2 regions of the Streptomyces sp. NBC_00386 genome follow, and region 2 is predicted to be linked to the other one. Evidence: riboswitches for the same ligand, from Rfam matches in the RefSeq annotation. Region 2 holds a riboswitch; the other holds the start of a gene.

Region 1 (15,769 bases), 2.0 Mb from region 2:
GAGCGCCGTGCCCACGACCATGCCCAGAACCTCGCCGATGGCACAGCCGGTGAGGCAGTGCAAGGTGGCCAGGGCGGCCATGGACCAGGTGGCCGTGGCCGGCCCGTGGTGGGCGTGGTGCGGGTCCACGTGCGTGTCCGTGTGTGCGGGCCTGTCCGCGTGTGCCTCGTGCCGCATGAGATCCCCCAATGTCGAGTCACGGCTCCTTCGCACCGAAGGAACCATATACCCCCCTGGGGTATTCCCGAGGTTGCGGGACCGGCTGTGGGACCGGTCGCGGGTCTATCCGTCGCGGAGCTTCTTCAGTCGCTCCACATCGGCCGCGTGCCCTTCCTTCCCGCCGGGGGTCTCGATGATCAGCGGGACGCCCTCCGTGGCGGGATGTGTCATCAGGGCGCGGAACGGGTCCTCCCCTATGTGGCCGGAGCCGATGTTCTCGTGGCGGTCCTTGTGCGCGCCGACCACATCCTTGGAGTCGTTGGCGTGGATCAGCTTCAGGCGCCCCTCGCCGACGGTGTCCACCAGCAGATCGAGGGTCTGGTGCATGCCGCTCGGCCCGGTCAGATCGTGGCCCGCCGCGAAGATGTGGCAGGTGTCGAGGCAGACGCCCAGCTTGGGGTGGGCGTCCAGGGCCTCGAAGTAGGGGCCGAAGTCCCAGGTGCGTGAGCAGAGGGAGGAACCCTGCCCGGCCGTGGACTCCAGCAGCAGGAACGGGTCGTCGTCATGGGTCAGTTCGTCCAGCAGCGGCAGCAGACGGTCGCGCACCTGCTTCAGGGCGACGGACCGCTCCCGGCCGCCGGTGGCGCTCCCGGTGTGCACGACCACGCCCAGGGCGCCGATCTCCCGTCCGCGCCGCAGCGAGTGCCGCAGCGACTCCACCGACTTCTCGACCGTCGCCTCGGTGTGTGAACCGAAGTTGATCAGGTACGGGGCGTGGACGTACGCGGGAATCGATCCGGCGGCGCACGCGGCGCGGAAGTCCTCGTCCTGCTTCGGGTTCCCGGCGGGCGTCGCCCAGCCACGCGGGTTGGCGACGAAGACCTGGACGGTCTCGGCCGCGAGGTCACGGGCGTAGGCCAGGCCGACGGAGTTGAGGCCGCCGGCCACGGGGACATGGCCGCCGACGGGGTTGCGGAGCTGCTTGCTGGTCACACCCGTCAGGGTGTCACGCGCCGTCGGGGACCCCGCGGGCGGACCCGTGGGGGACCCGTGAGCGGACCTGTACGCGGACTTCGCGGGGGAGCGGCCTCCGAGCGGCTGCCCGGTCGGAGGCCGTATGTCGCCGGCCCGGCGACGGATCGGCTCAGCGGATCTGGATCGTTATCGTCGAGCCCTTGGGCGCCGTGTCGCCGCCGTCCACCGACTGCTTCTTGACCGTGTCGCCGAAGAGCCCGAGCAGTCCGCGGTCCTCGTCGACCTGGAACCCGGCGTCCTCCAGCGCCTTCTTGGCGTCGTCCACGCTGTCGCCCACGACGTCCGGGACCTCCACCATCTCGGGGCCCTTGGAGAGGGTCAGCGTCACCGTGTCCCCCGTGGCGGCCTCACGGCCCGCGCGCGGCGTCTGCTGGGCGACCTGGCCCTTGTCGAACTCCGAGTTGACCCGCTCCGCGGCGATCTTCACCTTCAGGCCCGCGCCCTCCAGCTGCGCCGTGGCGTCCTCGACCGACGAGCCGGTCACGTCGGGCAGCTCCACCGGGGCGCCCTTGCTCACGACGATCGCGATCGCCGAGCCGGAGTGCCGCTCGGTGCCCGCCGCCGGATCCGTACCGATCACGAACCCCTTGAGCACGTCCTGGCTGAAATCGCGCGTGACCATGCCCGCGGCGAGCCCGTCGCCCTTGAGCACCTCTCTCGCCTTGAACAGGGCGAGGCCCTTGAGGTCCGGCACCTTCACCGTCTGGGGGCCGTCGGAGACGGTCAGGGTCACGGAGTCGTTGTCGCGGATGCGTTCGCCGACACCGGGGTCGGTGCTGATGACCGTGCCCCGCTTCACGGTGTCGCTGTAGGCGTGCTTGACCCGCTTGACGTCCAGCCCGGCACCCTGGAGCTGGGTCCTGGCCTGCTGCTCCGTCTTCGCCAGGACGGGCGGGACCTTGGTGAACTGGCCCGAGTTGATGTACCAGACACCGGCGCCGAGGCCGAGCACCAGCACGATCGCGGCGACGACCAGCATCATCCCGCGCCGCGGCCGCGTGCCCGGAACCTGCGGCGGCCCGACCGGCGCGGTGGTGAACGGGCTGCTCTGCTCGAACCGGCTGGTCCGGTCGAGGGCGTTGTCGTCCTCGTTCACGGGCAGCAGACGGGGGACGGACAGCGAGCGCGGGATCACGCTCGTACGGTCGTCGGCGTTGTCGTGGCCCACGGACAGCGCGCCCGGCGGGACCGCGTCGAGCTGCTCGGCGGTGAGACCGGCCCGGGCTTCGAGGACCTGGCCGAGCAGGGCCACCGCGTCGGCCGGGCGGACCTCGGGATTGCGGGCCGTGGCCGCGGTGACCAGCTCGTCCAGCGCGTACGCCATGCCCGGCACGGTGGCCGACGGAGGCGGCACGTCCTCGTGGAGGTGCTGGTAGAGCACCTGCGCGGGGGAGTCCGCGGTGTGCGGCTTGACGCCGGTGAGCATTTCGTAGAGGACGACTCCGCAGGCGTAGACGTCGACGCGGGTGTCGGAGGTGCCGTGCTCGATCTGCTCGGGGGCGAGGTACGACACGGTGCCGAGGACGGTGCCCGTCGTGCTGGTCACCGTGTCCACGGCGCGGACGAGACCGAAGTCCGCGACCTTGACCCGCCCGTCGTCCCCGATCAGGACGTTCTCCGGCTTCATGTCGCGGTGCACGAACCCGGCGCGGTGGGCCGCGCCGAGCGCGGCGAGCACCGGCTCCAGGATGTCGAGCGCGGCCCGGGGCTGGAGGGCGCCGCGCTCGCGCAGCACGTCGCGCAGGGTGCACCCGGCGATGTACTCCATGGCCAGATAGACGTACGACCCGTCCGTCCCCTGGTCGAAGACCTGCACCACATTGGGGTGCGCCAGCCGTGCCACCGACTTGGCCTCACGGATGAAGCGCTCGACGAACGAGACGTCCGCGGCCAGCGTCGGGTGCATCACCTTGAGCGCGAGCACGCGGTCCAGACGGGTGTCCAAGGCCCTGTAGACCGTGGCCATCCCGCCGACCGCGATCCGTGCGTCGACGCGATAGCGGCCGTCGAGCACGTGTCCGACAAGCGGGTCCTGAAGGGTCGTATCCACGCAGGTGAGTCTACGAGCCGCCACTGTCACGAGGTCCCGTTCGGCCGATACAGGGGCCCGACTGCAGCCGACCTGTGACGCGCATCGCATGTACGAATGTCTGTTCGTCGTCCAGATGTCCGATCATCGCCTGTCTGTCACCGCAAGGCCACAACGCGACAACCCGCACACCCGCCCGGCCGGAAATCGACATGGAAGCCGATGCAGAAGCCGACATGGAAACCGGCGCGGAGACCGACGACCGGCGGACCTCGGTCAGAACGCCGGGCGTTCGGGGTCCAGAGCCGCCATGCCCTCCACGGGAGAGGACGCCGTGGCGAAGTGCCTCCGGGGGATACGCCCTGCCCGCCGCGCCAGACGCCCCGCCTCCACCGCGTGCCGCATGGCCTCCGCCATCAGGACGGGCTCCTGAGCCCGCGTCACCGCCGAGGCCAGCATCACCCCCGCGCACCCCAGCTCCATCGCGAGCGCGGCGTCCGACGCCGTGCCCGCTCCCGCGTCCAGGATCACCGGCACGCGCGCGTGCTCGACGATCAGCTCGAAGTTGTGCGGGTTGCGGATGCCGAGCCCGGACCCGATGGGCGAGCCGAGCGGCATGATCGCCGCACAGCCGACGTCCTCCAGCTTCCGCGCCAGCACCGGGTCGTCGTTCGTGTAAGGCAGCACGGTGAAGCCGTCGTCGACCAGCGTCTCCGCCGCGTCGAGCAGCTCGATCGGATCGGGCAGCAGGGTCCGCTCGTCGGCGATGACCTCCAGCTTGACCAGATCGGTGCCCAGCGCCTCACGCGCCAGACGAGCCGTCAGCACGGCCTCGCCCGCGGTGTAGCAGCCGGCCGTGTTCGGCAGGACACGGATGTTCAGCCGGCCGAGCACCGACAGGACCGAGCCGTGCACCGACGCGTCCACGCGCCGCATCGCGACCGTCGTCAGCTCCGTGCCGGACGCCACCAGGGAGCGCTCCAGCACGTCGAGGCTGGGCGCGCCGCCCGTCCCCATGATCAGCCGGGACGCATAGGTCGTACCGCCGAGGACGAAGGGGTCGTCTGCCATGGGTTCAGCCTCCTTGGACGGCGGTGAGGACCTCGACGCGGTCGCCCTCGGTGAGCGGGGTGGAGGGCCACTGCGCGCGCGGGACGACGGTTTCGTTCAGGGCGGCGGCCACCCCGGACGATGACGGGGTGAGGGTCGCGACGAGCGTGTCGAGAGCGGTTCCCGCGGCGATCCGCCGCCGCTCCCCGTTGACGACGATGTTCATACGTGCAGCTCCGTGCGGGCCGTGGCGCCGAAGCGCAGGGGGGTGAAGGGGCGGGCTTCGGCGGGGAGTTCGCCGGTGGTCAGGACGTGGGCCATCACGTCTCCGGTCACGGGCGTCAGGAGCACACCGTTGCGGTGGTGCCCGGTGGCCAGCAGCAGCCCGTCCAGCGCGCTCGGGCCGAGCAGCGGCGCGTTGTCGGGCGAGCAGGGGCGCAGCCCCGCGCGGGTCTCGGTGAGCGGCAGCTCGGTGATCCCGGGGACCAGCTCGTGGGCGTCGCGCAGCAGCTCGTACACGCCGCCCGCCGTCACGGTGGTGTCCCAGCCCAGCTCCTCGCTGGTCGCGCCCACCACGAGCTCGCCGTTCTCGCGCGGCACCAGGTAGACGTGGCTGCCGCGCACCACGGCCCGCACGGTGCGATGGAGGAAGGGCGCGTACCGCCCCGGCACGGTCAGCCGCAGCACCTGCCCCTTGACGGGGCGCACCGGCGGCACGACGTCGTCGGGGACGCCCGCCAGGCGGCCGCTGAGGCTGCCCCCGGCGAGCACCACCTGACCCGCGCCGAGCCCGGTGCCGTCCGCGGTGACGACCCCGGTGGCCCGTTCTTGTACGACGGTCAGACGCTCCGCCCAGGTCCGGTGCATGACCACCCCGGCCCGCTCGCAGGCCGTGACCAGGGCCGCCGCGAGGCGCCGCGGGTCGATCTGATGGTCGCCGTCGACCCGCAGACCCCCGCGCACGCCGGGCGCGAGCATCGGCTCCAGGCGGCGGCACTCACGGCCGCTCAGCCACTCCGACTCCAGCCCCGACCGGACCTGCAGCGCGTGCAGTTCCCGCAGATGGGCGCGGTCGTCGGCGTCCAGCGCGACGGCCAGCGTGCCGCTCCGGCGGTAGCCGAGGTCCTGACCGGAGGCCTCGGTGAGCTCGGCGGCGAAGTCCGGATAGCGGCGCGCCGAGGCGAGGTTGAGGCCCAGCAGGGTCTCCTCGCCGAAGTGCAGCTCGGTGACGGCGGCCAGCATCCCGGCCGCTACCTGCGCGGCCCCGCCGCCCGGCTCGGGGTCCACGAGCGCGGTCGTGAACCCGCGCCGCGCGGCCCGCCAGGCCGTCACCAGACCGATGATTCCGCCCCCGACGACGAGGACGTCCGACGAACGTGCAGACGGCATGGGCGTCCAGCCCCTCCCTTCGCCGGCATGACCCGGATCAGGTTCGTACGGTCGGAGGCCGCCCAGCCTCCCTCTCAGCCCGGTGCGTCCGGGCTCCCGCGAGTGCTTTACGTTGGCCACCCTAGCCCGCCCCCTCCGTCTCAGTAAGGGAGCCTCCGCCATGGCGCGACCGCTCGACGGCCTCGTGCTCGCCCCCGTCGCCGACCAGGCCCCGGGCCAGGTGGGCACCGGCACCCGGTTCGCGTACCACGAGCGGGACGGCGTGGTCTGGGCCGACTACGCGGGCGGCGACGTCGTCCGCGGACACCTCGTCGGCACCCGCGAGGGCGACCGCCTCGACTTCCGGTACGTACAGCTCAGGCGCGACGGGACCACCGCGTCCGGTCACTGCGTGTCGCTCGTCGTGGAACTGCCCGACGGGCGCCTGCGGCTGGAGGAGAGCTGGACGTGGGAGTCGCAGCCGGGAGCCGGGACGAGCGTGGTGGAGGAACCGCGCGAGACCGGCCGTGTGGAACAGGTCACCGAGCACGTCCGCTGACTGACGAATCGTCACGTGTCTATGGTGATCAGGTGAGCGATCAGACGCAGGCACAGTCCCAGCCGCAGAGGTCCGCGGCCCGACGGGTCGTCGTGGCGGGCGCGGGCATGGCCGGGGTACAGACCGCGGTCGCCCTGCGCGAACAGGGCTTCACGGGCACCGTCACGCTGATCGGCGCGGAGCCGCATCAGCCGTACGACCGGCCGCCGCTGTCCAAGGCCGTCCTGCTCGGCAAAGCCGAGGGCTCCGCCTTCGACATCGACTTCGAGGCCCTGGACATCGACCTCAGACTGGGCAGCGAGGCGCTCGGTGTGCGCCCCGACGACCACGAACTGGACACGGACGCGGGGCCCGTCCCCTACGACGTCCTGGTCGTCGCCACCGGCGCCGAACCGATCCGGCTCCCCGGCGCCGAAGGCGTGCCCGGCGTGCATCTGCTGCGCACCCTGGACGACGCCGACCGGCTGCGTCCCGTTCTCACCCGGCAGCACGACATCGTGGTGGTCGGAGCGGGCTGGATCGGCGCCGAGTTCGCCACGGCGGCGCGCGAGGCGGGCTGCGCGGTCACGGTCGTCGAGGCCGCCGACCGGCCGCTCGCCGAGGCGCTGCCCGCCGAGGTGGCCGCCCCGATGGCCGCCTGGTACGCGGACAGCGGGGCCGCGCTGCGCACCAGCGCGCGCGTGGAGCGCGTCGAGCCCGGGGCGGTCGTCCTGGACGACGGCTCCCGGGTGCCCGCGGACGCCGTCGTGGTCGGGATCGGCGCGCGGCCCGCCACGGCCTGGATCGCCGGCTCGGGCATCGAACTCGGCGCCCACCGCGAGATCGTCGCCGACGACCACCTGCGCACCTCCCTGCCGGACGTCTACGCGGTCGGCGACTGCGCCTCCTTCCCGTCCGGACGCTACGAGGAACGCCTCCTCGTCCACCACTGGGACAACGCCCTCCAGGGCCCGCGCACGGTCGCCCTGAACATCGTCGGACAGACGCCCGCCGCCTACGACCCCGTGCCGTACTTCTGGTCCGAGCAGTTCGGCCGCTTCGTCCAGTACGCCGGCCACCACACGTCCGCCGACACCCTGGTCTGGCGCGGCGACCCCTCGGGAGCCTCCTGGTCGGTCTGCTGGCTGCGCGAGACACGGCTCGTCGCCCTCCTGGCGGTGGGCCGCCCGAGGGATCTCGCCCAGGGCCGCAGGCTGATCGAGGCGGGCGCCACCATGGATCCGGGACTGCTCGCGGACGCTTCGAGGCCGCTGAAGGGCGCCACGGCCTGATCCTTCACCCGGGTCGGACGCCCTCGGCTTCCGACTGTCGGTCCGGGATGGCACGCTTGTCCCGTGACCGAGATTGACGCAAAGATCGATGCTCTCGTCCCCGCCTGGCTCACCCTCCCCGACATCGCCGAACAGTTCGGCGTCGAGGTGACGCGCGTCCGGCAGCTGGTCAAGGACGGCCAGCTGATCGCCGTACGCCGTGGTGAGAACCGTGCGCTGCACGTCCCCGCCGATTTCATCGACGCGGACGAACAGAAGGTCGTCAAGGGCCTGGCCGGCACCCTGACGCTCCTGAGGGACGACGGCTACTCCGACGAAGAGGCCCTGGAGTGGCTCTTCACCCCCGACCCGAGCCTGCCCGGCACCCCCGCGCAGGCTCTGAGCGAGAATCGCGGCACGGAGGTGAAGCGCCGCGCCCAGGCGCTCGCCGTCTGACCTGAACGCGACCGTCCGGCACGGGGAGCGCGGCGGCGGGACCATCCCGGCCGCCGCACTCCCCGCGCACCGACCAACGGGGGATCCACGCATGCCCGAGAACGCCGCCACGACCCCACGGGGCCTGCTCGCCGACGCCCGCGTCTATCTGTGCACGGACGCCCGCAGACGTCAGGGGGACCTCGCCGAGTTCCTCGACGCGGTCCTGGCGGGCGGCGTCGACATCGTGCAGCTGCGCGACAAGGGCATGGAGGCGGGGGAGGAACTGGAGCACCTCCAGGTCTTCGCGGACGCCTGCGCCCGGCACGGCAAGCTCCTCGCGGTCAACGACCGGGCGGACGTGGCCCACGCCGCCCGCGCCGACGTCCTGCACCTGGGCCAGGGGGACCTCCCGGTTCCCGCGGCCCGCGCGATCCTCGGCGACGAGGTGCTCATCGGCCGTTCCACGCACTCCGCCTCCGAGGCCGGCGCAGCCGCCGTCCAGGAGGGCGTGGACTACTTCTGCACCGGCCCCTGCTGGCCCACCCCCACCAAGCCCGGCCGGCACGCACCCGGCCTCGACCTGGTCCGCAGCACGGCGGCCCTCGGCACCGGCCGTCCCTGGTTCGCGATCGGCGGCATCGACCTCGACCGGCTGGACGAGGTGCTCGAAGCGGGCGCCCGCCGCGTCGTCGTCGTACGGGCGATCACCGAGGCGGACGACCCGGGCGCGGCGGCGGCGGAATTCGCGAAGCGGCTGCGCACGGCGTAGGCCGCCAGCCGCCCGCGTGGAGAGTCCCGGCGGGCCGCTGTCCGAGGGGTGGACAAGAACTCGACAGATCAGACAAAAAGCAGCGGTTCGGTTGGGTGACCGACGCCCTCTGGCTAACCTGCGGGTATGGCCCTCGGATCTGCTTCCACCAGGACTGATCGCGCACGCACCGTGCGCGACATGCTCGCGACCGGCAAACAGACCTTTTCCTTCGAGTTCTCGGCGCCGAAGACCCCCAAGGGCGAGCGGAACCTGTGGAACGCCCTGCGGCGGGTCGAGGCCGTGGCTCCCGACTTCGTCTCCGTGACCTACGGGGCCGGCGGCTCCACGCGGGCCGGCACGGTCAAGGAGACCGAGCAGATCGTCCTCGACACGACCCTCACCCCGGTCGCGCACCTCACCGCGGTCAACCACTCCATCGCGGAACTGCGCAACATCATCGGGCAGTACGCGGACGCGGGCATCCGCAACATGCTCGCCGTGCGCGGCGACCCGCCCGGCGACCCCATGGGCGAGTGGGTACCCCACCCCAAGGGTCTGGCCTACGCGGCCGAACTGGTGCGCCTCATCAAGGAATCCGGCGACTTCTGCGTCGGGGTCGCGGCCTTCCCCGAGATGCATCCCCGGTCCACGGAGTGGGACCTGGACGTCTCCCACTTCGTCGACAAGTGCCGTGCCGGCGCCGACTACGCGATCACGCAGATGTTCTTCCAGCCGGAGTCCTACCTCCGTCTGCGTGACCGCGTGGACGCGGCGGGTTGCGCGACGCCGGTCATCCCCGAAGTCATGCCCGTGACAAGTGTGAAGATGTTGGAACGGCTGCCCAAACTCTCGAATGCTTCGTTCCCGGACGCCCTGAAAGAGCGGATCCTCACAGTCAAAGACGATCCGGCGGCTGTACGCTCCATTGGGATCGAGTTCGCGACGGAGTTCTGTGCGAGGCTGCTGACCGAGGGAGTCCCCGGGCTGCACTTCATCACGCTCAACAACTCCACGGCGACGCTGGAAATCTACGAGAACCTGGGCCTGCATCACCCACAGCAGGCCTAGACCGGTCGCACCCACGTACGACACACTGCGTAGCGGCCACTGGGAGAGGGGCGTACATGGGCTTGACGGTCCTCTATCTGGCATTCGGCATTGTCGCGCTGTGGCTGCTCGGCGAGGTGCTGCTGCAGTACAAGGCGCGGCTGCGCTTCCGGCTGCTCGCCTTCGTCGGCTTCCTCGGTGTGGTCCTCGGCGTGCTCATGCACTCGGTCGTGGTCATCGGTCTGGGCGCGGCCGCCTTCACGGTCGGCCAGACCTACGTGACGCTGTCGTTCCGCCAGGGCTTCGCGCAGGGCTGGGCCATCAAGGGCCCCGGCGTGGAGGACAAGCCCGGCAAGCTCAGCAAGCGCCGCCGCGGCGAGCCGGACGAGGCGGAGCCGTCGGAGGAGAACTCCGACCTCGAAGAGGTCGAGGTGGCCGCCTACCGGCGCGAGGACCAGTACGCCGACGAGGACGACGTCTTCACGCCCGCCCCGTCCGACCGGTTCGCGCCCCCGGAGCAGGCCGAGCCCACGGCCGCCGAGTCGACCTCGGTCTACGAGCCGCAGCCGCTGCCCGAGGACACCGGCTCCTACGGTGTCTACGACTCCGGCGCGTACGCCGCCGCCACCGACCAGTCCTACGCCGGCGCGTCCCAGTCCCAGGACCAGCAGGCCTACTCGACGGGCCAGAACCAGCAGGCCTACGCCACGGGCCAGGACCAGCAGGCCTACGCGTACGACGGCTACACGGGCTACGACCAGCAGCAGCAGTACGGCTACGGCAACGGCCAGCAGCAGTACGCCACCTACACGGACCCGTACACCGGCCAGCAGACATACACGGGCGCCACGTACGACCAGACCGCCTACAACGGCGGCGACCAGCAGTACGCACAGCAGCAGAACTACGGCCAGGACCAGTACGCCACCGGCACGTACGGCGGCGAGACCCCGGCCGAGGGAGTCTGGGTGCCGCAGCAGCGCACCGACGAGTACGGCGGCGAAGTCCCGCCCGAGCAGCAGCAGTACCCGTACCAGGGCAACGGCAGCGCCGGGTACGACGAGCAGTACCGCTACTGACCGGCAGGCCGCGGCGACGGCCTCCCGCACCGCTGCCCGCCGGCACGTTCACTGCGAGCCCTGGAACTCCGGCCCTTCCACGATCAGTCCGGCCACCAGAGCGCCCGACATGCCGGCGTGCGGCAGACCGCCGCCGGGGTGTGCCCAGCCCCCGGCCGCGAACAGCCCCGGTATCCGCGTGGTGTTCGACGGGTGCAGCAGCCGGCCGTCCGCCGCGGCGAGCGCCGGGGCGGGAACCGCGCCGCCCTCCACGCCGGTCGCCTCCGCGATGTCGGCCGGGGTGCGGACCTCGTGCCACAGGAGCCGGTCCCGCAGACCGGGCAGGGCCCGCTCGGCGGCGTCGAGAACCCGCTCCACGTCCTGCCCTGACACCTGAGCGCCGGACGGGACCGTGACGGTCAGCGTGACGGCCTCGTGCGCCGCGTCCGGGACGAGCGCCGGGTCGTCAGGACGTGCCACCACGACGGTCGGCGCCGCGGGTACGCCCGGACGTTCCCCGAAGAGCCGGTCCAGCTCACCCTCGCGGTCGGCCGAGTGGACCACCGTCCGGTGCGCCGTCCCGGCGGGCCGTCCGCCACGCAGCGCGAGCAGCAGCGTCAGTCTGCTGGACGTGCCGGCCCGCGGCGGCACCTCGTCACCGCTGCGGAGCGCCGCTCCGGCGACGAGGCCGTCCAGGGCGCCGGGTGCCACGCCCGCGACCACGAAGTCGGCCTGCTCGAACGTGTCTTCCCCGGATCCGGAGGAGTCCGGGCCGCTCCCGGCACCGGAAGCGGCGGAGCCGTCCCGGGAGAGCTCCACACCGACGGCCCGGCCGTCCTTCTCGACGATCCGTCCGACGGGGGTCCCGAAACGGAACTCGACCCTGCGCTCCAGGCACCGCTCGTACACGGCGCGTGCCAGCTCCCGGATGCCGCCGCGCACGTACCAGCTGCCGAAGGCGTGGTCCATGTACGGCAGCACGGCGGCGCTCGCCGGGGTGGCGCGCGGGTCCAGCCCGTACGCCAGAGCGTGGCTCTCCAGGAGGGCCGTCAGGCGCGGGTCGCGCAGCTCCCAGGCGGCGACCTCGGCGAGGGTCCCGGCCCGGCGGGTGCGCAGCAGCTTCTTGTGCGGCACCGAGGGATAGGGCTCGCGTTCGGCCAGCACCGTCCAGTTGGGCCACAGCGGCTCCTCCAGGAGCGGCCGGCGCGAGCGGTCCCACGCCTCCCGGGCCCGCACCAGGAACTCGCCCCACCGCGCGCCCGCACCGTCGCCGAGCGCTTCGTCCAGCGCGGTGAGCACACCCGCGCGCGAGGCGTTCGGCAGGGACACCCGGGTGCCGTCGGCGAAGACATGGCCGGCCGACGGGTCGACCTGCACCAGCTCGACGCACTCCTCCAGCGGCCGCTTCCCGGTCTTGACGAACAGGTCGCGATAGACCGCGGGCACCGGCAGCAGCCCCGGGCCCGTGTCGAACACGAACCCGTCCCGCTCGAAGCGGCGCACCGCACCGCCGTACGTCTCCGTCCGCTCGTACACCACCACCCGGTGGCCCGCGACGGCCAGCCGGGCGGCGGCCGCCATCGCGCCCATCCCGGCGCCGATCACCGCAATCCGTCCCATGGCGGCGACTTTATCCGCCGCCACCGACAGTCCCGTCAGTCACGGTCCGCGTACGGCGCCCCGCCGGGCCGCCGCCCCACCGCCGCGGCCGTCCGCCGCTCCTCCCGGCGCCGCGCCCGGCGGCGCAGGAACCGTCTGACGCGCGAGAGAAGGAAGCAGAGCGCCGCGAGCCCGGTGAAGAGCAGGGCACCGGCCACGACCGCCGCGGCCCAGGGATGGAAGACCGCCAGCGTGACGACGCCCGCGACCCCGAGATCCTCGACGGTGCTCACGGCGATGTTGCTGAAGGGTTCCGGCGAGGTGTTGACCGCCATCCGTGTCCCGGCCTTGACCGTGTGGCTCGCGAGCGCCGTCGAACCGCCGAGCAGGGCCGCCGTCAGATCCGAGACCGAGCCGCTCTGCCCGGCGAGCAGCGCCCCGACCCAGGCACCCGTCGCCGGCCGGATCACGGTGTGCACGGAGTCCCACACCGAGTCGACGTACGGGATCTTGTCGGCGACCGCCTCGCAGAGGAAGAGAACGCCGACTGTGACCAGGATCTCAGGGCGTTGCAGGGCCTCCGGGACGTCGTCGCTCAGCCCGGTGGCGCCGAAGAGGCCGAGGAGCAGCACGACCGCGTACGCGTTGACGCCGCTGGCCCAGCCGCTGGTGAAGACCAGGGGGAGTACGGACACGGAGGGGATCGTAACCAGGGAGCGACGGGGGTGTCCTGGGGTTGAGCACGTATGTCTGAGTATCCGTACCTACTGGGTGAGATGAGTAGGCGCACGGATGGGTCCGACCTGCGCGAACGAGAGAGTGGAGACACGGAAAGGGGCGCGGCTCCGGCACCGCCGACACGGGGCGGCGGAACGGACCTCGCGCCCTTGTCCGCTCCTTCCGCCGGCCCGCTCGGCGGGAGCGAGACACGGGGGAACCCGGGGGACGACCGAACGGGGTCCCAACGGGGGGACACGGGGGAGCACGACGAAAGCGTCGGTACGGACGGCCCGCGGGGGAAGCGGCCGACCGGACCGGCGCTTTCGTGCGCACGGCGTGAGGCGGCGCGGCCGGCGGAGAGCCGCGCCCGGTGTCAGCGGTGGCCGCTCACCCGCCCCTGGAGCAGCCGGGACAGTGCCGCGTGCACGTCGTCCAGGGAGCGCTCCGGCTGGAAGGCCTGCCAGTCCAGGGCGGCCACGAGGACCATCCCGACCAGCGCCGCCGCGGTCAGCGGAATGTCGATCTCGTCGCTGAGTTCCCCGCCCGTCACCGCGTCGCGCAGAACGCCCTCGACGACCGCCACCGCCTGCTGCCGCACCACCATCAGGGTGGACTGCCAGGCCCGGTTGGTACGCCAGAGCTCCGCCACGTAGAGCTGGGTGAACGCCGGATAGCGGTTGATGAATTCGAGCCCGGCCCGGATCATCGCGTCCAGTGCGTCGACCTTGCTGCCGCCGTCCCGGTCGGTCTTCTCCGCCGCCTCCCGCAGCGAGGCGGTGAGGAGCCCGACGCCATGGCGCAGCAGCTCTTCGAAGAGGACCGATTTGCTCGCGAAGTTGTAGTAGACCGTGCCCTTCGCGACCCCGGCCCGCTCGGCGATCTCGTCCACCGTGGTGGCGGAGAAGCCCTGTTCGGCGATCAGGGTGACGGCCGCCTCGTAGAGCTTCTGCCGGGTCGCCTCGCGACGGCTGCCGCCGCCCGCCGTGGTGCTGCTGCTTTCCATGGCTCCGATTGTCACAGGAGCACCCGCGCGCGTGGTCACAGGCTCAGCTCCGGGTGCAGCCGGTCGAGGGTCCAGACCTGCCTGCGGCGCGCCGTCAGGGCGGTGAGCGCGAGCGCGCCCACCGTGAAGGCCGTCAGGACGGCGCACGCGGTCCGTACCGGCTCCAGGCCGCCGCCGGTGATGAGCCTGCGGAGGGCCTCGACGATGTAACTCATCGGCAGGAAGGGGTGGATCGCGTTGAAGAAGCCCGGACTGGTCTGGACGGGGTACGTGCCGCCCGCCGACGTCAGCTGGAGCATCAGGAAGGCCAGGACGAGGATCCGGCCCGCGGCTCCGAAGCGGGCGTTCAGCCACTGCACGATCGCCGCGAAGCAGGCCGTCACCAGGAACAGGAAGCCGACCGTTCCCGCCGCACGGACCATCTGGAGTCCGATCGCCCAGTGCAGCACCGCCATCAGGGCGGCCGTCTGAAGGATGCCGACGACGACGACCGGCAGCCAGCCCGCCAGCGCGATGCGCCACGCCGAGGCGCCCGCCGCGAGCGCGCGCCGGTTCAGCGGCTGGATCAGCATGTACGCCACCATCGCGCCGACCCACAGGGACAGCGGGATGAAGTAGGGGGCGAAACCGGTGCCGTAGTTGGGCGCCTTGTGCAGGTCTCTGGAGGCCATTCGCACCGGGTCGGCCATGACCTCGGTCCGCAGGTCGCGGTCGGGCTTGTCGTAGTCGGGGATCCGCTCGGCGCCGTCGTGCAGGCCGCCCGCCAGCTTCCCGGAGCCGCCGACGAGCTTGTACAGGCCGCCGTCGAGGTCGCCCGCACCGGTCTTCAGCCGGCCGACGCCCTTGTCGAGGGTGGCCGCACCGGTCCTGGCGGTGCCGAGACCGGAGTGCAGCCGCTTCGAGCCCCTGGCGACCGCGGCGGCACCCTCGTTCAGCTTGTCGATCTTGGAGACGGCGTCGTCGAGGTCCTCGGCGAGATGCGGCGAGCGATCGGCGAGGGCGCGCGCCTGCTTCTCCAGCGTCGCCAGGTTCTTGTCCAGTTCGACGAGGTCGCCGTCCTGGTCGCCGATCAGGGCGTTCACGTCGTCGGCGACCTCGACGACGTCCGCGGCGGCCTCCGCCGCCTTCGTCAGCTCGGGACACGCCGGGTCGGGGACCGGCAGGGTCTCGCACCGCGAGCGGTGGACGGCGTTCAGCGCGTCGGAAGCGGTGCGCGCGCCCTTGGCCGCGGCCGGAGCGGTCTTCACCAGGGTGCCGAGGTTGTGGCGGATCCCCGCGGCGGAGTCGGCGACCAGCCGGGCGGTGTCGCCGATCGACTTCTCGTTGTCCTCCAGGAAGGGGCCCACCTTGTCCGCGACTCCGTCGACCTTGCCGGCCAGCGCCCGGGTGCCGTCCGCGACCTGCCGCGAACCGTCCTCCAGGTCGCCCGCGCCCGTGGTGAGCTTCCTGAGACCCCCGGAGAGCTTTCCGCTGCCCTTCTTGGCCTCCTCCAGACCGTCGGCGAGATCCTTGGAGCCCTTCTTGGCCCTGCCGATGCCGCTGTTGAGCCGGTCGGCGCCGTCGGCCGCCTGCACGGTCTTCCCGTGGATGTCCGAGAACGAGATGAAGATCTTGTCGAGGAACGAACGCGAGGCCTTCGTGGAGGCGGCCGTCCGTACCTCGCTGAACACCGTGCGGGAGATCTGCCCGACGATGTAGTTGTT
Region 2 (15,769 bases):
CCCGGGCTGCTCGTCGCCTGCGTGATCGGTGACGGCGAGGCGGAGACGGGACCGCTCGCCGCGTCCTGGCACTCCAACAAGTTCCTCGACCCGGTCCACGACGGTGCCGTCCTGCCCGTCCTGCACCTCAACGGCTACAAGATCGCCAACCCGACCGTGCTCTCCCGGCTCCCGGAGGCCGAACTCGACGAACTGCTGCGCGGATACGGCCACGAACCGATCCATGTCACCGGCGACGACCCCGCCCAGGTGCACCGCGCCATGGCCGCCGCCTTCGACCGGGCCCTGGACCGGATCGCCCTCCTCCAGCGCACGGCCCGCGAGGAAGGCATCGCCGAGCGGGCCCGCTGGCCCATGGTCGTACTGCGCACCCCCAAGGGCTGGACCGGCCCCGCCGAGGTCGACGGCGAGCCCGTCGAAGGAACCTGGCGCGCCCATCAGGTGCCCCTCGCCGGGGTCCGTGAAAACCCGGAACACCTGCGGCAGTTGGAGACCTGGCTGCGTTCCTACCGCCCCGAGGAACTCTTCGACGCCCAGGGACGGCCGGTCGCCGACGTACTGGCCTGCGTGCCCGAGGGCTCCCGGCGCCTGGGCGCCACCCCGCACGCCAACGGCGGCCTCCTCCTGCGCGATCTCCCGCTCCCGCCCCTGGAGCGCTTCGCCGTCCCCGTGGACAAACCCGGAGCCACCGTGCACGAGCCGACCCGGGTCCTCGGCGGTCTCCTCGAACACGTCATGAGCAAGACCTCGGAGCGCCGCGACTTCCGGCTGGTCGGCCCCGACGAGACGGCCTCCAACCGCCTGGACGCCGTCTTCGGCGCCAGCGGCAAGGCCTGGCAGGCACAGATCCTGCCCGTGGACGAACACCTGGACCGGCACGGCCGCGTCATGGAGATCCTCTCCGAACACCTCTGCCAGGGCTGGCTGGAGGGTTACACCCTCACCGGCCGACACGGACTGTTCTCCTGCTACGAGGCCTTCGTGCACATCGTCGACTCCATGGTCAACCAGCACATCAAATGGCTGAGGACCTCACGCGAACTGCCCTGGCGCGCCCCGATCGCCTCCCTCAACTACCTGCTCACCTCACATGTCTGGCGCCAGGACCACAACGGCTTCTCGCACCAGGACCCCGGCTTCGTGGACCACGTCCTCAACAAGAGCCCCGAGGTCGTGCGCGTCTACCTCCCGCCGGACGCCAACACCCTGCTGTCCGTGATGGATCACGTACTGCGCAGCCGCGACTACGTGAACGTCGTCGTCGCCGGCAAGCAGCCCTGCTTCGACTGGCTCTCCATGGACGAGGCCCGCGCCCACTGCGCCCGCGGCGCCGGCATCTGGGACTGGGCGGGAACCGCCGAAGGCGCCCGGGACCCCGACGTCGTCCTCGCCTGCGCGGGCGACGTCCCCACCCAGGAGATCCTGGCCGCCTCCGACCTGCTGCGCCGCCATCTGCCCGAGCTCGCCGTCCGCGTCGTCAACGTCGTCGACATGACCCGGCTGCTGCCGGGCGAGGAACACCCGCACGGGATGAGCGACTTCGAGTACGACGGACTGTTCACCACCGACAAGCCGGTGATCTTCGCCTACCACGGCTACCCCTGGCTCATCCACCGCCTCGCCTACCGCCGCACCGGCCACGGGAACCTCCACGTACGCGGCTACAAGGAGATGGGCACCACCACGACCCCCTTCGACATGGTCGTCCGCAACGACATGGACCGCTACCGGCTGGTCATGGACGTCATCGACCGCGTCCCCGGCCTCGGCGTCCGCGCCGCCGCCCTGCGCCAGAAGATGGCCGACGCCCGCTCCCGCCACGGCATCTGGATCCGCGAACACGGCACCGACCTTCCCGAGGTCGCGGACTGGACCTGGACCGGCTGAGAGGTCCAGCCCGCGGCCGGAGCGGGGTGTCACCCCGGGACCGTACGCGTCCACGGCCGACGCTCACGGGACAGGCCCGCCGTCGCCCCGCGTGTGCCGCGAGGCCGGCGGGCCGCCCGTACCGGAGGATGAAGGCATGGACGACCTCACCTGGAACTACGAGGGCTACCACCCGGCGCAGGAACGCCTGCGCGAATCGCTGTGCACCCTCGGCAACGGGTACTTCGCGACCCGGGGCGCGGCCCCGGAGTGCTCCGCCGACTCCGTCCACTACCCGGGCACGTACGCGGCGGGCTGCTACAACCGTCTGACCTCGCAGGTGGCCGGGCACCAGGTCGAGAACGAGGACATGGTCAACCTCCCCAACTGGCTGCCCCTGCGCGTGCGGACCGCAACCGGGACCTGGCTCACCCCCGACTCCCACCGGCTGCTCGACCACCGGCTGAGCCTCGACCTGGTCGCGGGCACCCTGGACCGCACCGTGCGCTACGAGGACGAGGAGGGCCGGCGCCTCGCCGTGCGGCAGCTTCGCCTGGTCCACATGGCCGATCCCCACCTCGCCCTGCTGCGCACGCAGGTGACGGCCGAGGGCTGGTCCGGACCCGTCGAGATCGAGTCGGCGCTCGACGGGACGGTCACCAACAGCGGAGTCGAGCGCTATCGCTCCCTCGCCTCCCGTCACCTGATGGATGTCAGGGCCGGTACCGGGAAACCCGACACGGTCTGGCTGCGCTGCCGCACCTCCGCCTCGGAGATCGGTATCGGAATGGCCGCCCGGACCGTCACGGACGCCCCCGCCGAGACCACGGACGCGCACACGCCGGGACGTGCCGCCCAGTCGCTCAGGATCGCGCTGACCGACGGCCGGACGGTGACCGTGGACAAGACCGTCGCCCTGCACACCTCCCACGACACGGCGATCAAGGACCCGCTGGACGCGGCCGTCGACCGGGTCGGGCGGGCCGCGGACTTCGAGGGGCTGCTGGACACCCACCGCACCGCGTGGCAGGCACTGTGGCGCAACGCCGAACTGGACGTGCAGGGCAGCGTGGGACCGATCCTGCGTCTGCACCTGTTCCACGTGCTCCAGACGCTCTCCCCGCACACCGCGGAGCTCGACGTCGGAGTCCCGGCGCGCGGGCTGCACGGCGAGGCCTACCGGGGGCACGTGTTCTGGGACGAACTGTTCGTGCTGCCGTACCTGAACCTCCATTTCCCCGAGGTCTCCCGCGCCCTGCTCACCTACCGCCACCGCCGTCTGGAGCGGGCCCGCCGGACGGCACAGGACGCCGGCCGCACCGGCGCGATGTACCCGTGGCAGAGCGGCAGCGACGGACGGGAGGAGACCCAGCAACTGCACCTGAACCCGCGATCCGGGCGCTGGCTGGCCGATCACTCGCACCTCCAGCACCACGTCGGATCGGCCATCGCGTACAACGTATGGCAGTACTGCGAGGCGAGCGGCGACACCGAGTTCCTGCACACCAAGGGCATCGAGATGCTCGTGCAGATCTCCCGTTTCTGGGCCGGCTTCGCCGAGTACGACGCCGCCCTCGGCCGCTACCGGATCCGCGGTGTCGTGGGCCCCGACGAGTACCACGACGCCTACCCGGACGCCATCCGGCCCGGGCTCGACGACAACACGTACACCAACGTGACGGCCGCCTGGGTGCTCGCCCGCACTCTCGACGTGCTGGGCGAGCTGCCCGAGCTGCTGCGTCGGGACATGGTGGAGCGGACCGGCCTCGACCCCGCCGAACTCGACCTCTGGCACGACGTGTCGAGCGGACTGCACGTGCCCTTCCACGCCGGGGTCATCAGCCAGTTCGAGGGGTACGGGGACCTCGCAGAGCTCGACTGGGAGGGCTACCGGGACCGGTACGGCGACATCCGGCGGCTCGACCGGATCCTGGAGGCCGAGGGCGACAGCGTCAACCGCTACCAGGCCTCGAAGCAGGCGGACGTGCTGATGCTGGGCTATCTCTTCGCGCCGGCCGAACTCGGCGCTCTGTTCCGCAGGCTCGGACACGAGGTCGACGACACCCTCTGGCGGCGCACCGTCGACCACTACCTGAGCCGCACGAGCCACGGTTCGACGCTGAGCAGTCTCGTGCACGGCTGGGTGCTGGGCCGGGCCCGGCGCGCCGAGGCCTGGACGTACATCCACGAGGCTCTGCGGGGCGACATCGCCGACCTCCAGGGCGGCACCACGGGGGAGGGCATCCACCTGGGCGCGATGGCCGGCACCCTCGATCTCGTCCAGCGCGGGCTGACCGGTCTCGAGACCCGGGGCGGGGCGCTGCGGTTCGATCCGGTCCCGCTGCCGGAGCTGTCCGAGTACGGTCTCGCGATCCGCTACCGGGGGCACCGTGGTGTGCAGCTGCACCTGGGTGGGGGGAGGCTGAGCGTCAGCGTGCCGGCGTCGGACGAGCCGCCGATCGACATCACCCTGGCGGACCGCACGGTCACGGTGGCGCCGGGTGAGTCCTGCACACTCACGCTGCCGGAATGGCGACCATGACCGGGGTCCGGGGTCCGGGGGCCGGGGACAGTGACCGGGGCCGGCCGGAGCGGGGCTCAGCGCGTGGAGTGGTGGCCGGCCGTTTCCGGGTGTTCGAACTGGTTGGCCAGGACCGCGGCCTGGACGCGGCGCTGGACGCCGAGCTTGGCCAGCAGCCGGGAGATGTGGTTCTTCACCGTCTTCTCGGAAAGATAGAGCTCCTTGCCGATCTCGCGGTTGGTGAGCCCGTCCCCGATCAGCGCGAGGATGTCCCGCTCGCGCGGCGAGAGGCCGGCGAGCTCGGGCGAGAGGGGCGGTTCCTCGGCCGGGTCCGTGCGCAGCTTGCGCATCAGCCGGGCGGTCGTCGTGGGGTCCAGCATCGACTGGCCGGACGCGACGGTGCGGACCGCCGAGACCAGGTCGGACCCCTTGATCTGCTTCAGTACGTAGCCCGCCGCCCCGGCCATGATCGCGTCGAGCAGCGCTTCCTCGTCGTCGAAGGACGTCAGCATCAGGCAGGACAGCTCGGGCATCTGGCTGCGCAGCTCCCGGCAGACGCTGATGCCGTCGCCGTCCGGCAGGCGTACGTCCAGAACGGCCACGTCGGGGCGCAGCGCGGGGCCGCGCACCAGGGCGTGCTCCACGTTGCCCGCGTCGCCGACCACCGAGATGTCGGGCTCGGCGTCCAGCAGGTCCGTGAGACCGCGGCGTACCACCTCGTGGTCGTCCAGCAGGAAGACCCTGATCGGGTTCCGCTCGGAGAACGTACGCGCCTCGGCCATGACGACCCCTTGTTCAGTAATGGACAGCAGACCGTGAGCCCGCTCAGGTCGATCGTCGCGCTTCCGGCCCCGATGCACTAGGGCCGACCGGCCCCATTCGAGTCTGCACGGGTTTCCCCGCCGAGGTCGACGGCAGGCTCACCGATCCGCGCGACGCCGGTGGTCAGCGCGCGCTGCCGCTGCCGTAGGGGGCGTACAGGTCGAGCAGCCGGGTCCGGGCCGACTGGAGCCGGTGGCCGACGATCTCGCCCGCCCACTGGGCCACGGCCATTCCCAGCTCGGGGTCTTCGCGGCACAGTGCCCGGACGTCCTCGGCGTCGAACTCGTAGGCGCGCACCGGGCTCGTCGCCTCGGCGCCCAGATGCCAGGTGTGCGGGGCGAACAGCCAGGACCAGCCGACGAGTTCGTTGTGACCGAGGATCTCGATGACGGTCGCCCGGCGGCCCGGGACCCGCATGTCGAGGGACACCGTCCCGGTCCGGATGATCCAGAACCGGTCCGCGTGACGGCCTTCCTCGAACAGCCGGGTGCCCTCGGGGAACGACACCTCGCGGGCCATGCGCAGCAGCCGTTCCTGCTGGTGGGCGGGCAGCGCCCGCAGCATGGTGGATGTGGTGGAAGTGCTCATGATCCTGCCTCTTCCTGGCGCCCGACCCTTCCGCCTCCAATCTCCGCCCGCGGTCCGCCCGCCGCCATGGGCCGTCCGGCCCCCTTCACGGGCCGCATGGCACCGGCCCGGGCCGAAGGCTTCCACGGAAGGAGACTGCCGTCTCCGCGGTGCCGTGCCGCGCGCCATCCACGCCTTGACCGTCCCGGACCCCGTCGCCGCCGAACGCCTCCCGGACGGCAACACCGTCCGGGAGGCGTGAAGTCCCGCACCGCAGAAGTCCCGTACCGCAGAATTCCCTTACGGCTTAGGCCGGTTGACTCCTGCCGGGGACCAGTGGCCCCGACCGTGGGGGATGGACGCACCTGGGTCAGGGCGTCTTGTGCCCCCACTGCGGTCCGAGCCGTTCCCACTCGCGCTCCCACCGGCGATAGCGCCGCTGGTCGAGCCGCCACCGGACGAGGCCGCCCACGCCGAAGACCAGGCCGCCCAGGGCCACGGCGGCGGCGACGCCCAGCAGGGTGGACTCGGTGGCCGCGGCGCTCGTGGTGGGCGGTGCCGTGGTGGGCCGGCCCTGCGGATCCGTCCAGATCACCACGTGCGATCCGGCCTTGTGCCCGGATTCCACCAGGGCGCTGCCGATGTGTGGCGACCCGTCCGGCGTCGTCCAGCGGACCGTCGCCCGGACATGGTCGAAGGACGAGCCCTCTCCGGCGGGTACCGCCCTTTCCGTGCCGCTGACCAGTATGGCCGGGATGGCGTGCCGGTCGTGGCGCAGCCGCGTGAAGGACTCGTCGGCGGCGTGGGCGGTCACCAGGCCGGCGAGGGTGCCGCCCAGCACCATCACCGTCCAGACGATCAGCACGATCCACGCCTCGAAGACGTCGTCACGGCGACGCAGCGGATTCCTCCGCCAGCGCCAGCACCACTGCCTCGCACCCTGTGCTCCGCGCATGGCACCGCACCTCCTCGTTACACCCCAACAGTGCAAGGGGATCGCGGCGCGCGCGAGCGGTGGCAGAGTCAGGTCGGTCCCGCGGCGGGGACCAGGCGGCCCCTGCGCGAAGCATCTGCCCCGGTCAGGGCGGGTATCGCGAGATCGACTCGTGTACTGAAGGCGCCGTTGACAAGGAAATTTCCACCTTGGGCGCCGATGAACGGCGGGGCACCGAGCGAGGCGTGCGCACCGCGTGGGCCGGCACCGGGGACCTTCCGTCCGGTGACCTCCGCGCCGGAAAAATCCCGGGCCGATCCTCCGCGCCCGGGGCAGGATGCCCCCTGTGAACCATGTCCTGAGCGGTCTCGCCGCCAACCCGGCCCTGCCGTCCGAACTGGTCGACCGGCTGATCGCGGTCGCGGACGCCGACCTCGCCATCGACATCGCGGGCCGGGAGGACCTCAGCCACGCGCAGGCGGTCGCCCTCTTCGCGCGCGACGGGCGGAGCGGCGTACGGCTCGCCCGTGAAGGCAGGCTGACAGCCGCCGAGGTCGATCCCGTGGCGCGGCCGGACACTGCCCTCGCCCTGCTCGACGAGGGATCCGGCAGCCCGGAGTGGGCGCGCCTGTTCGCGGCGGACCCGGTGGCGGAGCGCCGGGAGAAGCTGGCCGCCTGCCCCGGCCTCCCCGCCGACGTGGTGGAGACGCTCGCCGCGGACCCGGACCCGGATCCGGACGTCGTCGCGGAGCTCGCCCTCTGGACCGCACCGGAAACGGCCGCCGGGCTCGCGAAGCATCCGCATGCCGAGGTGCGCCGCGCCGTGGCGGCCAACGAGGCGACACCCGCGCACGTACTGGCCGCGCTCGTCACCGGCGAGGGACTGCCTCCCGCGAGACACTGCCGGGTCTGCGACCGCGAGGCGACCCCCTTCACCCACGATCCGGAGTGCTCCCGGCCGGACTGCGATCTGCTGCCGGGGGCCTCCTGCGACGGCTCCCACGAGTCCACGGTCCACGACATACAGGTCGCCGCACTCCGCAACCCCGCGACACCCGCCGAAGCGGTCGTCCGCTTCGCGGACCATCCCTCGATGATGTTGCGCTGGACACTCGCGGCCCGTTCGGACCTGTCCCCGCAGGTGTGCGCACGACTTGCCGCGGACCCCGTTCCCGGTGTCCGCGCCGACCTCGCCGAGAACCCCGCGACCGGCGAGGACGTGATCCGCGTACTTGCGGGGGACCCGTGCGTCCAGGTGCGCCGGGGCCTCGCACAGCATCCTCGTGTCCCGCTCGACGTGCTCACCGAACTGGCCCGCACCGCCAAGGTCGGCGCCACCCTGCTCCCCCGGATCGCCGCCGCGACTCCCGCCGAGGTCAAGGAGCTGGCCCGGTCGCCGGACCCGGCGGCACGCATGCTGGCGGCCCGACGCCGTGATCTGCCGCCGCAGATACGTGACGCGCTGGCAAGCGACCCCGATGCGAAGGTGGTCAAGTCCGTCGCGCCGCACCCTGGCCTCACCGAAGACCGGTTGCTGGCCATGGTCGACCGGCACGGATCCCGGGTCCACGCCAAGGTGGCGGTCAACCCTGGAGCGAGCGCGGCACTGTTGGAACACCTGGCCAGGCAGGCCCCACCCGGGCAGAAGGTGTTCCGGGAGATCGCCCGGCACCCGAACGCGACCGCCCCGGTCCTGCTCTCCTGCCTCGCGGACGACCGGGCGAGACCCGTGGCCGCCGCTCACCCGGCACTCCCGCCGCGGGTGATCGTGGAACTGCTCTCCGACCCCGACCGGCAGGTGGCGGAAGCGGCGGCCGGCAACCCGTCGCTGCCGCCCGCGGTGATGACACGCCTCGTGACGGGGATCGACGAGCCCTTCACGAACGCTGGTTGAGACGCCCGGCCGTCAGCGAGGGGCGGGCCGTACCTCCGTCACCACGGAGGTACGGCCCGCCCCTCGCTCGCTCATCGACCGACAGGCGTCACAGGACCTCGGTCTCGCTGCGGGACGCCTCGCCCCACAGCGTGTGGAAGCTGCCCTGGCGGTCGGTGCGCCGGTAGGTGTGGGCACCGAAGAAGTCGCGCTGGCCCTGCGTCAGGGCGGCCGGCAGCCGGTCGGCGCGCAGCGTGTCGTAGTAGGACAGCGCCGCGGAGAACGCGGGCACCGGAACGCCTCTGCGGGTTGCCGTGGAGACGACCTCGCGCCACGGGACCTGGGCGTCCTTGATCTCGGTGGCGAACCCCGCGTCCGACAGCAGGCTGACCAGGCCCGGATCGACGGCGTACGCGGCGCGGATACGGTCGAGGAACGCCGCGCGGATGATGCAGCCGCCGCGCCAGATCTTCGCCACCTCACCGAGGTCGATGTCCCAGCCGTACTCGGCCGCCGCGTCCAGGATCATCTTCCAGCCCTGGTCGTAGGCGATCAGCTTCGAGGCGTACAGGGCGTGTTCCACCTGGCTGGTGAAGCGCTCGGCCTCGGTTCCCGACAGGTCCCAGTGGGTGCCGCCGGGCAGGCCGCGGTAGGCGGAGCGCAGTCCGTCCTGGCTGGAGGCGGCACGGGCGAAGGTCGCCTGTGCGATGGCGGTGACCGGGGAGCCGAGGTCCAGGGCGGTCTGCACGGTCCAGCGGCCGGTGCCCTTCTGCCCCGCGGCGTCCACCACGACGTCGACGAACGGCTCGCCGGTGGCGGCGTCCGTGTGCGCGAGGACCTCGGCGGTGATCTCGATGAGGTACGAGTCGAGGCGGCCCTTGTTCCAGCGCCGGAAGATCTCCGCGATCTGCTGCGGCGTGTAGCCGCCGACGCGCCGGAGCAGGTCGTAGGCCTCGCCGATGAGCTGCATGTCGGCGTACTCGATGCCGTTGTGCACCATCTTGACGAAGTGTCCGGCGCCGTCGGTGCCGATGTGCGTGGCACACGGCTCGCCGTCCACCTTGGCACTGATCGACTCGAACATCGGGCCCAGCGAGGCGTACGACTCGGGGGAGCCGCCCGGCATGATGCTCGGCCCGTTGAGGGCGCCCTCCTCGCCGCCGGACACACCCGCGCCGACGAAGTGGATGCCGCGTTCGCGCAGCGACTGCTCACGACGACGGGTGTCGCTGAAGTGGGCGTTGCCCCCGTCGATGATCATGTCGCCGTCTTCGAGCAGCGGGGCGAATTCCTCGATGACGGCGTCGGTGGCGGCACCCGCCTGCACCATGATCATGAGACGTCGGGGGCGTTCCAGCGCCGCCACGAAGTCCTCGGCCGACTCGGCCGCGACGAAGGAGCCCTCGTGCCCGAACTCCTCCACCAGTGCCTTGGTGCGCGCGGGGGTGCGGTTGTGGACGGCGACGGTGTAGCCGTTCCGGGCGAAGTTGCGGGCCAGGTTGCGGCCCATCACCGCGAGCCCTGTGACGCCGATCTGCGCGGTCGCCTTCATGGTGTGCTCCTTGGATCCGGATCTGCCTGTCCGCGTACCTGACGGGCGAGCAGACGACTGTCGCTGTGCCGATCAGTACGCCGGGAGGGGCCGAGGTGTTCACCGTCCGAGGCAGGAGGTGTGCCGGACCGTGGGACGGGCCTCCGGGCGCCGGACGGACCCGGACGTCCGGGAGCCTCGCGCCGAGGTACGGAGCCGTCGGCCGGCCGGGGTGCGGGCCCCGGGCGGGCGGTGGCCGACGGAAGGGCGGGCCGTGCCCGAACGAGGGTCGCCGACCGGGGAATCGGGCAGCCGTGCCGGGATCGCGGGCGGCGGCCCGGGCGGGATTCCGTGGTGCCGGAACGGCGGGCGAACGCCGGGCGGGATCGGTCGTACCGGAACGGCGGGCGTCCGCCGGGCGGGGTCGGCCGTGCCCGAACGCCAGGCGAACGCCGGGCGGGGTCAGTCGTTGCGGCGCAGCCGCCACCCGTGGTCCACCGGTCCGATACCGGCACCGAGCGCGAAACCGGCCTCGATCGCGGCCGTCACGTACGCCTTGGCCCGTCGTACCGCCTCCGGCACCGAAAGGCCCTCGGCCAGGCCCACCGCGATGGCCGAGGCGAGCGTGCACCCCGTACCGTGCGTGTGCCGGTTGTCGTGGCGGGGCGCACGCAGCCAGTGCTCGGCTGTTCCGTCGGTGAGCAAGTCGACGGCCTGGCCCGGCAGATGGCCCCCCTTCACGAGCACCCAACGGGGACCGAACGCGAGCAGCAGCCCCGCGGCCCGGCGCATGCCCGTCTCGTCGTCCACCTTCAACCCGGTGAGCTGGGCGACCTCGTCGAGATTCGGGGTGGCCACGGTCGCCCGCGGCAGCAACCGGGTCCGTACGGCGTCCAGCGCGTCGTCGGCCAGCAGCCGGTCCCCGTGCTTGGAGACGCTCACCGGGTCCACGACGACCGGGGCGTCCACGTCGGACAGCAACTCGGCGACCGTGGTGACGAGGCCGGGTGACGAGAGCATCCCCGTCTTCACGGCCTGGACCCCGATGTCGTCGACCACGCTGCGGTACTGGGCGCGTACCGCCTCCTCGGGCAGCTCCCAAGCCCCCTGCACACCCACGGAGTTCTGCGCGGTCACAGCGGTGAGCACGCTCATCCCGTGGGCGCCCAGCGCGAGCATGGTCTTCAAGTCGGCCTGGATTCCTGCGCCTCCGCCGGAATCGGAGCCGGCGATCGTCAGGACGCGGGGCGGGGCGGTCATGAGGTGTTCCTCTCGGATACGGCCGTGGGCCCGAAGCCCTGGACCGGCGGAGCGACGGGCAGCCTCAGACGCGGCGGCGCAGCCGCAGCGGGGCGTAGAGGGCGAGGGCGACGAGGAACGCCACGTAGTACGAGAGATCGGCGCCGTGCAGCGCGTCGGCCACCGGACCGACGTACAGGCCCGTGTCCATGAACGGCACCGCCGCGCCGAACGCCGCGACGAAGGCCACCAGCGACGGCCATCCGGAGCGCGGACGGGACATCTCGACGGCGACGTCGACCGGGGCGTCCCCACGCTCCCGCCCCCGGGCGATCCAGTCGACGACGACGATCGCGACGAACCCGGGGATCCAATAGCCCACGAACAACAGCACGTTCTGGAAGCGGGCCGTGGTGTCGGCGGCGTGCATCCACAGCACCAGCGGGAAGCCGAGCGCGGCGGCCAGGGCGGCCGCCAGCGGGCGCGGCATCCGCACACCCAGGGTCTGGAGGGCCAGCGAACCGCTGTAGTCGTTCATCGCGTTGCTGCACACCGCGGCGAGTGCCACGGCCAGCAGTCCGAACGCTCCCGCGGCGCCACCGCCCAGCAGCGAGTCCACGCCCGCCGCCGTCTGGTCGGTCAGCACCGACGCGCCCCACAGCCCGAGGACCTGCACGGCGACGAAGGACGTGACGAGCCCGAGCAGGGTGCACCAGAACATCCGCGGCCGGGACGTCGAACGCGGCAGATAGCGGCTGAAGTCACCGGCGTACGGTGCCCAGGACAGCGAGAGGCTCAGCGCGATGGTGCTGGTGAGCACGAACGCGCCGGCGCGGTCGGCGCCCGCCGCGGATCCGGTCGTCGCGGGGTGGACCCCGTCGAGCATCCGCCAGGCGATCACCGCGAAGGCCACGGCGAGCACGAACGTCATGACGATCTGCAGGCGGTGGATGGCTTCGTAGCCGAGGACGCCGAGGGCCCCCTGAGCGGCCATCATGACCAGTACGCCGAGCCAGAACGGCCAGCCGCACAGCCGCGCCAGCGCATCCCCGCCGAACAGGCCGATCAACGCGTCCCAGGCGACCGAGGACAGCCACTGGAGCATCCCGGGCAGCACCACTGCCCGGCCGAAAGCCAGCCGTGCGAGCGGCAGTTGGCCGGTGCCGGTGAGCCCGCCCCAGGTGCTGAGGTAGGCGGTGGGCAGGGCACCGATCACGGTTCCGAGGACGACCGCGGCGAGCGCGGTGCCGAAGTCCAGGCCCAGCGCGATCCCGATGGTGCCGGTGAACACGCCCGTCATCGTCAGGTTCGGGGCGAACCACACGGTGAACAGGCGCCCGGCCCCGCCGTACCGGTTGCTCTCGGGAACCGGCTCGATGCCGTGCCCCTCCACCCGCAGGTCGCCGGGTGCGGCGGGCATCCGTCCGTCGAAGACGGCGGGCCGGCTGTCGGCGGGCAGCCCGCCGGGAACATGCGCCAATGGCATGGAAGACATCCCTCCGCCAGTATGAACTGGTTCAGGTTCGACGGGTGTGATCTCAGCCCTCGGACGGGGCACCCCGTGTCCGGTACGACGGACACACTAACCGCTCCCGAGGACCGAGCGGGAGTGGGTCCCCCGGGCAGAACCCGTGCTCAGCTCCTGTGTACGGGCGGACCGCGTCACCACCGGACACGGGCCGGACCGTTCGGGGAGCCCTCCGGGGCCCGTGACCCCAGGTCCCCTTCGGAAGCGTCGCCTCATGGGCTCACTCACCCGGACCGTCGCCCGCCCGCGCACGCTCCGGTTCATTCGAACAGCGCGAGCGGGCCCGTTCGCAGCGCGGCGCGTGCCGCCCCTCGGTACTGTCGGAAGTGATCGCCGCTCGCTCTCCGCTCCCGGGTTCCCGGACCCGGTGGCCGGGCGGAAGGAGGCAGGGTGCCGTGACCGTGATCTCCCTGAAGTCCGCGCAGGTGCGGGAAGGTCTCGCTCTCCCGTACGCCGAAGCCGGCTACCCCAGTGGTACGCCGGTCGTCTTCGTGCACGGTCTGGCCGACTCCTGGTGGTCCTTCGAACCCCTCCTGAGGCGCCTTCCCGCGTCCCTGCACGGATACGCGCCCACGCAGCGCGGGCACGGCGATGCCGGTCGGCCCCCGGAGGGCTACACCCCGGACGATTTCGCCGCCGACCTGGTGGATTTCCTCAACGCGGTCGACATCCCCCGGGCCGTCCTGGTCGGGGCGTCCAGCGGCGGCGTACCGGCCCGGATCGTCGCCGGCAGCCACCCCGACCGCATCGCGGGCCTGGTCCTGCTCGGTGTCCCCGGCACCCTCGCGGACAAACCGGCGGTGGCCGGAATGGTCGGCGCCATGGAGGATCTGGCCGATCCCGTGCCCCGCGCGTTCGTCGAGGACTTCCTGGCCGACACGGTGACCCGCCCGATCGCCCGGGGGTTCGTCGAGACCATGGTGGAGGAGAATCTCAAGCTTCCCGCGTACGTCTGGAAGGACACGGCCCGCGGTCTCCTCGACGCCGATCTCCGCGCGACCCTCGCCGGCATCCTGGTGCCCACACTCGTCATCTGGGGTGAACAGGACGAGTTCCTGTCCCGAGAGGACCAGCAGACCATCCTGGACGCGGTGCACGGCGCGGACTTCCTCGCCTACCCGGAGACCGGCCACTGCCTCCACTGGGAACAGCCCGAACGCGTGGTCGCCGACATCGCCGCGTTCGTCACGCGGATCGAGCACCCCGGCACGCGAGCCGACGGCCGCTGAACTCACCCGGCGCATGCGCGGAAAGGCATCGGCCCGGGGCCACGCCCACTGACGCGATCCGTACCGCCGCCGCCCGCCCCTGTGCCGCTGCATGGCATGCTCATGCTCCCCACAGGAAGGGATCACGTGCCATGAGACCGAGCCGACGCTCCCTGCTCGCCGCCACCGCTGTACTGGGCTCCGTTTTCGCCGTCCCCGCGCCCGCCGGCGCCGCCGAAGTCCCCGCCGCGGGCACCTACTTCGTCCAGAGCGCCATCACGGGACTGAACGCGGCCGACAGCGCGGGCGCGGTCGTCCAGCACAACCCCAAGGGAAACGAGGACCGCCAGCAGTGGACCCTGCGCCAGAGCGGTTCCGCCTCCGTACTCGAAAGCTCTGACAGCGCGGGCAGTTGTCTGGGCCGCTCGGGCGACCAGGCCCGGACCGTCGCCTGTACGAGCGCCGACGCGGCCTGGGAGGTGACACCGAGCGGAACCGACCAGTACACACTCAAAACCCCGGGATCCGACCGGTACTTGACGGTCACCGACAAGCCCTCGGGCTCCAACTACCCGGCCCAGCTGGCGATCGGCTCACCGGGCGCTCTCGCCTCCTGGTACCTCACCCCGGCCGCGCCCGCGACCCGGCCGATGCCACCGCAGGACCAACGCACCCTGGACCAGGTCACGTTCCTCACCGCGCACAACGCCTACGCGAACGGCGTGGACGGCGGATTCGCCCCGCCCTTCGTCAACCTCGTACCCAATCAGAAGCGCGGTATCGATCAGCAACTCGCCGACGGCGTACGGGGCTTCATGCTCGATCTGCACCAGACCCCCGACGGCGCGATCCTGTGTCACAACAGCTGCACCCTCGTCAGCAGGCCGGTCGCGCTCTGGGTCGACCTCCAGCGCATGGTCGACTTCCTCAAACAGCACCCCGACCAGGTCGTCACCGTGTTCCTGGAGGACTACGTCGATCCGGGCGTCCTGCGCTCCGAACTCGCCCGCGTGAACGGCCTGTCCGACGTCCTCTACCGTCCCGACCTGACCGGCGTGCGTGAGCACGGCTGGCCGAAGCTCGCGGATCTCACCGCGACGGGACACCGCCTGCTCATCTTCACCGACCACAGCCGTTCATCGGACGAGTCCGCAGGACTGACCCGGGACAGCTTCGGCGTCATGTACCAGCGCGAGTGGACCGTCGAGAACTACTGGTCCATGGGCTCGGGCCTCGGCTCCTCCGACTGGTCCTGCTACAGCCGCTGGTACGACGCGGGCACGAACGTACCGCTCACCCGTACCGAGAACGGCTTCCGCCCGCTCTTCGTCATGAACCACTTCCGTGACGCCGCGATCTCCGGGACCGCCGGGACGGACAACACCAAACTCGCCGACCGGGCCCGCCGCTTCTGCGAGCCGGCCGCCCGAAAGAAGCCCAACTACCTCGCGGTCGACCGCTACGACCTGGGCGATCCCGGCTCCGCGGTGAACACGCTGAACGCGTACGTGTATCCGTAGCCGGACGCGACCCGCGAGCCTCGCCGAGGCCACCCCGAGGGGAGGGGGCCAGGCGAGGCCCGCCGGGCGTGACGGGGGCGCCCGACGGCGTATGTCAGTGCGGTGCGGCAGGATCCGCCCAAAGACGTGGGAGGGGATCACCATGGGTATGGGCTACAAG

What was found. A riboswitch is a leader RNA that binds a small molecule or an ion and turns the genes downstream of it on or off. The one in region 2 is predicted to bind thiamine pyrophosphate.
Region 1: linked by a shared signal. The riboswitch ahead of thiO (glycine oxidase ThiO) and the one ahead of OG780_RS38495 (purine-cytosine permease family protein) in region 2 are both predicted to bind thiamine pyrophosphate.

What each region holds. Positions count from the first base shown of each region.
Region 1 covers NZ_CP107950.1:6,840,445-6,856,213, forward strand. Annotated here, with positions in the region: gene OG780_RS29990 (DUF4396 domain-containing protein) at 1-177, opposite strand, end outside; gene OG780_RS29995 (deoxyribonuclease IV) at 283-1,152, opposite strand; gene pknB (Stk1 family PASTA domain-containing Ser/Thr kinase) at 1,304-3,244, opposite strand; gene OG780_RS30005 (thiazole synthase) at 3,500-4,294, opposite strand; gene thiS (sulfur carrier protein ThiS) at 4,299-4,499, opposite strand; gene thiO (glycine oxidase ThiO) at 4,496-5,662, opposite strand; TPP riboswitch at 5,660-5,772, opposite strand; gene OG780_RS30020 (hypothetical protein) at 5,823-6,200, shown strand; gene OG780_RS30025 (NAD(P)/FAD-dependent oxidoreductase) at 6,233-7,471, shown strand; gene OG780_RS30030 (Rv2175c family DNA-binding protein) at 7,535-7,906, shown strand; gene thiE (thiamine phosphate synthase) at 7,998-8,657, shown strand; gene metF (methylenetetrahydrofolate reductase [NAD(P)H]) at 8,784-9,707, shown strand; gene OG780_RS30045 (SCO2102 family sporulation regulator) at 9,764-10,765, shown strand; gene OG780_RS30050 (phytoene desaturase family protein) at 10,814-12,364, opposite strand; gene OG780_RS30055 (DUF4126 domain-containing protein) at 12,400-13,038, opposite strand; gene OG780_RS30060 (TetR/AcrR family transcriptional regulator) at 13,437-14,066, opposite strand; gene OG780_RS30065 (YhgE/Pip domain-containing protein) at 14,102-15,769, opposite strand, start outside.
Region 2 covers NZ_CP107950.1:8,798,148-8,813,916, forward strand. Annotated here, with positions in the region: gene OG780_RS38455 (phosphoketolase family protein) at 1-1,887, shown strand, start outside; gene OG780_RS38460 (glycoside hydrolase family 65 protein) at 2,024-4,408, shown strand; gene OG780_RS38465 (response regulator transcription factor) at 4,465-5,169, opposite strand; gene OG780_RS38470 (cyclic nucleotide-binding domain-containing protein) at 5,333-5,797, opposite strand; gene OG780_RS38475 (Rv1733c family protein) at 6,147-6,731, opposite strand; gene OG780_RS38480 (hypothetical protein) at 7,057-8,604, shown strand; gene gndA (NADP-dependent phosphogluconate dehydrogenase) at 8,693-10,135, opposite strand; gene thiD (bifunctional hydroxymethylpyrimidine kinase/phosphomethylpyrimidine kinase) at 10,577-11,374, opposite strand; gene OG780_RS38495 (purine-cytosine permease family protein) at 11,439-12,839, opposite strand; TPP riboswitch at 12,831-12,925, opposite strand; gene OG780_RS38500 (alpha/beta fold hydrolase) at 13,277-14,110, shown strand; gene OG780_RS38505 (phospholipase) at 14,242-15,609, shown strand; gene OG780_RS38510 (hypothetical protein) at 15,758-15,769, shown strand, end outside.